Linked DNA regions of Aliamphritea hakodatensis. The protein of the gene in region 1 binds, or shares a complex with, the protein of each later gene. Links are inferred from orthologs where the notes say so. Each region holds a gene or a part of one and is shown in the gene's direction. Other genes may lie near its edges.

Evidence for each region.
Region 2: the proteins of PCI15_RS14465 (region 1) and nrdA are in contact, whole or in part, in an NMR structure (PDB 1QFN), measured with the Escherichia coli proteins. The link is inferred for Aliamphritea hakodatensis from one-to-one orthologs.

The regions. Positions count from the first base shown.
Region 1 is NZ_AP025281.1:3,139,872-3,142,863, forward strand. Bases 25-2,821 are described here. They hold PCI15_RS14465 (GrxA family glutaredoxin), read left to right. Parts: upstream 25-1,186; coding sequence 1,187-1,456; downstream 1,457-2,821. Other genes in these bases: PCI15_RS14455 (TIGR04211 family SH3 domain-containing protein), read left to right, coding at 25-337; PCI15_RS14460 (Crp/Fnr family transcriptional regulator), read right to left, coding at 379-864; PCI15_RS14470 (hypothetical protein), read left to right, coding at 1,500-1,655; PCI15_RS14475 (HIT domain-containing protein), read right to left, coding at 1,758-2,207; PCI15_RS14480 (GNAT family N-acetyltransferase), read left to right, coding at 2,390-2,821. In the rest of the region: more of PCI15_RS14455, read left to right, coding at 1-24; more of PCI15_RS14480, read left to right, coding at 2,822-2,992. UniProt on the Escherichia coli protein: The disulfide bond functions as an electron carrier in the glutathione-dependent synthesis of deoxyribonucleotides by the enzyme ribonucleotide reductase.
Region 2 is NZ_AP025281.1:1,500,569-1,503,757, forward strand. The notes cover bases 129-3,122. They hold nrdA (class 1a ribonucleoside-diphosphate reductase subunit alpha), read left to right. Parts: upstream 129-491; coding sequence 492-2,753; downstream 2,754-3,122. Other genes in these bases: nrdB (class Ia ribonucleoside-diphosphate reductase subunit beta), read left to right, coding at 2,891-3,122. Outside these bases: more of nrdB, read left to right, coding at 3,123-3,189. UniProt on the Escherichia coli protein: Provides the precursors necessary for DNA synthesis. Catalyzes the biosynthesis of deoxyribonucleotides from the corresponding ribonucleotides.

The DNA.
Region 1 (2,992 bases):
CGCTAACGTCAGCGAAGGCTCAAGCATGTCGGTCCGCTTTCCCCAGCTGGAAGAAAAACTGGGTAAAAGTAATGCCATGATCACCCAGCAGAATGAGGTTATTCAGTCACTGAAGCAACAAACTGTGGGTCTGCAGCAGCAAAATAAAGAATATGCTGACACCATTGCCAAACTGGAGCTGGAAATTTCCAGCCTGAACCGCTCCATAAACAGCATGGATGATTCAAACCTGATGCGCTGGTTTACCTACGGCGGGCTGGTTGCATTCGGCGGTCTGGTACTGGGTCTGATTATCCCGCTGATTCCGCGCCGCAAGAAACGTCCGGACGTGTGGTAAGGATAAATCCAGATAAAGTCTTCAGATGCAAAAAACCGCCGTTATCCGGCGGTTTCTGTACTTAACTGATCAATACAGCCGGCCAGTTCGCAATCTCCGTCACGCAGACGTCTGCTCAGATCACGGGCCATGTTCATAAATATAAGCATGTACTGCTCGGCATCCTGCTGATAAAGCGAAAACAACTGATCGGCCTTGATTTCAATCGCATGGCAGTGATCATCAGCGATGACCACACCGCTGCGTGGGTAAACCCCAAGCAGGGCCATAGCACCGAAGCATTCTGTCGCCTGAAAACTGCGAATCTTATGCAGGTTGCCATTTCCACTGCCGTGCTTATACAGGGATGCATGGCCTGATACCACGATAAAGGCTGAATCGCCCCGCTCACCTTCGGAGAAAAAAGCCTCTCCCGGCACATGCTCAACGCATTTACAACCGGCAATCAGCATCCGGATACTGTCTTCCCGCAGGCCACCAAATACAGGCATGTTCTGCAATTGCTCAATAGGAATATCTACTGCCACGCGACTACTCAACTTTTCCCGAGACGACATTTTATTATGTCAAACTCGTGACATAATAAACCAAGCAGCGCCACGGTCAAACAGGCACTTTTACTCTTGGTAAAATCAAACGCCCAGCGGGGTTAAAGGTTACATAGCATCCTTTACTCAAACTGGTTGCTATACTGACAATATTGGCGCGGCTTCAGTCCCGGTTTATGGCATACTTCACCGGGTTACAGAGCTAATAACCAATAGCTATGTTTAATATAAACATTCACTATTGGCATACGGGTTAATAAATTGTTTCAATGTCACCCGTTCTTATGAGGAGATTATTTAGATGCAACGTGTGACTATTTTTGGTCGTGAAGGATGCGGATTCTGTGTCCGTGCCAAGCAACTTTGTGAAATCAAAGATTTAGATCATCGCTACATTGATATCCATAAAGAAGGTATCAGCAAAGAAGATCTGGAAAAAACCATCGGTAAACCAGTCACAACTGTTCCTCAGATCTTCCACGGAAAGGAGCACATCGGAGGCTTTACCGAGTTTTCTGCATTAGTCGCTGAGCTTGAAGAAGGAAATGAGCTCGAAGGATTCGAGCTGTAAGGAACTGACTAAGCAATAACCGCAATTAACAGCGAGCAAGCCTATGATTACATTATTGTCTTTAGCCGTTTTAGCTTGTCTGTTCGTGATTGGCTATAGCCTCAGAGACCATCTTAAAGGGCACAGCAGCCAACCGCAGGCAATCCGTATTCCTGTCGAAGAGCAACGCCGGCATCCACAGCGCCGCCGTCGCCGTTAGACCTGCAGAAAACGGGCCCGTTCCGAAAAGCCCGGACAACAGAAAAGCGCTCAGTCATGAAGACTCAGCGCTTTTTTTATACCTGCCGATACATCCCGCCGGTTAACTGGCCGCCCGGTTCAGCGCCAGCGCACCTCTGAGTATCACTTCAAGTTTATGCTGTACTTCATACAGCTCTGTTTCAGAATATTGCCGGGACGGTACCGCGCCCCATACAGGCGCAGGCCAGGCGGCATCATCTTCATAACGCACCACATGGTGCACATGTAACTGCGCAACCATATTACCGATAGCCGCCACATTCATTTTTCTGGCGGCAAAAATATCGTGCAGGTTCTCAGCCAGAAAAGAGGATTCATGTATAAGCTGTTGCTGCTCTTCTTCCGGCAAATGATAAATTTCTGTCGCGCCGGCCCGGCGTGGTACCAGAATAAACCAGGGATAGTTGGCATCATTCATCAGCAACAGCCGGCATAGCGGGAAATCACCAATATGAATGCAGTCGGCGGCGAGACGGGGATCCAGTTCAAATTCCAGCTCTAGCTCATCCATCATATATCTCCTTTGTGTAGCAATACCTTAACTCTAGCAGTTGAACAGCCTTCCCGACAGAACTTGTTGACTGTAAAGCAGTTTTTCTCATACTTACCGGTCAGCATCAGACAGAAAGCTGGATTTACCACAACCAACTGACTTACAGTAAGCACACTCCTCCAGCCACCAAACACTGCGCTATGACCACATTCAGTTTTCATAACTCCATCGCTGATATCGGCGAGGAAACCTGGGATGCCCTGGTCCACCGGCCAGACTGCGGACTGGATTATCCGTTTATCCGTTACGGATTCCTGCATGCACTGGAAAGCAGTGGCAGCGTCTCGATCAAAACAGGCTGGCAACCCTTTCATCTGGTCATCAACGATCCGGAACCGGTTGGCGTGATGCCTCTGTATGTCAAACAGCATTCCTATGGCGAATACGTGTTCGACTGGGCCTGGGCAGACGCCTACCAACGTTACGGCCTGGAATATTACCCAAAACTGCTCAACGCCATTCCTTTTACACCGAGCACCGGCCCCCGCCTGTGCCTGTCGGCTGACCTGAGCCCGCCACAGCAGGCAGAGCTGCACCAGGCGGCTGCTCAGGCACTGACACAGGTATGCCGGCAACATAAGCTGTCCGGCTGGCACAGCCTGTTTCTGGACACTGACAGCCTGCCGCTCCTCAGGGGTGACGGGGTTAAGCGCCGCCTGGGCAGCCAGTATCACTGGTTCAATCAGGGTTACCATGACTTTGATGATTTCCTGAGTACCTTCAGTTCCAGAAAGCGTAAAAAC
Region 2 (3,189 bases), 1.6 Mb from region 1 along the record:
CCTTTGGCCACTCGGGAACCCCACCGGGAGAGGGCGTGAATCTTATGTGTGCAAAGGCGCTTTGTAAACATCTGAAACGAAAAAAAATGAAAAAAACTTACTCGCCAGGTGGGCTGAAGGCCGTAGAAAATTTCAATAGATTTTATCTATGAAACTTCCGGATGCCATATAAAAGTTTTTGAAACACGGCTTTAGTTTAACTGTCCCGCCAGAGGTCCTGAAACCAGTGGGCTTGCCAACTGTTAATGGGTTTGGTTCTTATCTGGCTACACGTATCAGATAGCAAAATCAATATTGAATTTAACTTCTTAGTATCTATATTGGGTGTCTGCTGTATGACCCTGCACTATATATAGTGTTGTTCACTGCTTTATTAAGGGTCTGTATTGTTTGGATTTTGTACAGTCCGACTCCATTGTTGCTGAACGGATGGTTCCGCTGCAGTGACGGCAAAGTTTGATTTCAGTTTATTCATTGGTGGGAAGCGCGTAATGCAGGACTTGATGGTTACCAAGAGAGATGGTCGAAAGGAAAAGATCGACCTGGAAAAAATTCACCGCGTCGTAATCTGGGCGGCAGAAGGATTGCAGAATGTTTCGGTATCTCAGGTTGAACTGAAAGCACATATACAGTTTTACGAAGGCATTAAGACTGCTGATATTCACGAGACGCTGATTAAGTCTGCAGCAGATCTGATTTCTGAAGATGCACCGGATTACCAGTATCTGGCTGCACGTCTGGCGATTTTCCACCTGCGTAAGCGCGCGTTTGACAGCTATGAGCCGCCACATCTGATGGCGCATGTTGCCAAGATGGTTGACAGTAAACGTTATGATAAACATCTGCTGGAAGACTACAGCGAAGCCGAATTCAATGAGCTGAATGACTACCTGGATCACAGCCGGGATATGAACTTCAGTTATGTGGCTGTGAAGCAGCTTGAAGGTAAGTATCTGGTACAGAACCGGGTCACCGGTGAGATTTTTGAAAGCCCTCAGATTTTGTATATGCTGGTGGCCGCCTGTCTGTTTGCGGGTTACCCGAAAGAGACCCGTCTGGATTACGTGAAGCGTTTCTACGACGCCTGTTCTCTGTTTAAGCTGTCACTGCCAACACCTATTATGGCCGGTGTACGGACACCGACCCGTCAGTTCAGCTCCTGCGTGCTGATCGAGTCTGATGATTCCCTGGACTCAATCAATGCGACCGCCAGTGCCATTGTTAAATATGTCAGTCAGCGTGCCGGTATCGGTATTAATGCTGGCCGGATTCGTGCGCTGGGCAGCCCGATTCGTCAGGGTGAAGCCTTCCACACCGGTTGTATTCCTTTTTATAAGCACTTCCAGACGGCGGTTAAGTCCTGTTCTCAGGGCGGCGTGCGTGGCGGTGCAGCGACGCTGTTTTATCCGCTGTGGCATCTGGAAGTTGAGTCACTGCTGGTGCTGAAGAATAACCGTGGTGTGGAAGAGAACCGTGTCCGCCATCTGGATTACGGTGTCCAGCTGAACAAGCTGATGTATCAGCGTCTGATTAAAGGTCAGAATATTACGCTGTTCAGCCCGCACGAAGTGCCTGGGCTGTACGATGCGTTCTTTGCTGATCAGGAAGAATTTGAACGCCTGTATGTGAAGTATGAGCAGGATGACTCCATCCGTAAGCAAACAGTTAAAGCAGTTGAGCTGTTTGGTCTGCTGGCATCTGAGCGCGCGTCTACCGGCCGTATCTATATTCAGAACGTTGACCACTGTAATACGCACAGCCCGTTTGATCCGGCTGTTGCACCGGTTAAACAGTCAAACCTGTGTCTGGAAATTGCACTGCCAACCAAACCTCTGTCTGATGTGAATGATGATAAGGGTGAGATTGCCCTGTGTACTCTGTCGGCATTTAACCTGGGGGCACTGGAAGACCTGGATGAGCTGGAAAATCTGGCTGACCTGATTGTCCGCGCGCTGGACAGCCTGCTGGATTATCAGGATTACCCGATTGAAGCTGCCCGTCAGGCATCCCTGAGCCGCCGTACACTGGGTGTGGGTGTGACTAACTTTGCCTATTATCTGGCGAAGAACGGTGTGCGCTACTCAGACAGTTCTGCAAACGGTCTGGTACATAAGACATTTGAAGCGATTCAGTACTATCTGCTGAAAGCTTCTAATGAGCTTGCTAAAGAGCTGGGTGCCTGTTCTAAGTTTGATGAAACTACGTATTCAAAAGGCTTGCTGCCGATTGATACCTACAAGCGTGAAGTGGATGACTTCTGTGAAGAGCCACTGCATTACTTCTGGGAAACGCTGCGTACCGATATTCGCGAGTTTGGTCTGCGTAACAGTACTCTGACTGCACTGATGCCGTGCGAAACATCATCGCAGATCACTAACTCAACCAACGGTATTGAACCGCCACGGGGTTATGTGAGTGTGAAGGCCAGTAAAGACGGTGTAATGAAGCAGGTGGTGCCTGAGTACACTGAGCTTAAGGATGATTATGAGTTGCTGTGGGATATTCCGGGCAACGATGGTTACCTGCAGCTGACCGGCATCATGCAGAAGTTCGTCGACCAGTCTATTTCAGCGAACACGAATTACGATCCGGCTAACTTCCCGGGCGATAAAGTACCGATGAAGCTGTTGCTTAAAGACTTGCTGACGGCCTATAAATACGGTGTTAAGACGCTGTACTATCACAACACCCGTGACGGCGCGACCGACCAGCACGATGATATGGGTTGTGAAAGCGGTGCCTGTAAGCTTTAATTGCCTGTCGGCCAGCCTTTGTTAAAGGCTGGCTGTTCAGGTTCTGCCCGGTGTAACGCCGGGTTTCAGATATGAGTGCTGCCGGAATTTCTTTACCGGCGTGATGATCCCAAGCTCGCAAAACATTAAGATACCAGATGCTATATTCAACTTTTGATCCGACCTTTAATGACAGCACTAAAGAGCCGATGTTCTTCGGCCACAACGTTAACGTTGCCCGCTATGACAAGCAAAAGTATCCGATCTTTGAAAAGTTGATTGAAAAGCAATTATCGTTTTTCTGGCGTCCGGAAGAAGTGGATCTGTCCACTGACCGTAAAGATTTCATGGACATGCCGGAGCATGAAAAGCATATCTTCCTGAGCAACCTGAAATATCAGACGCTGCTGGACAGTGTGCAGGGCCGTTCCCCGAACATCGCTTTCCTGCCGATTGT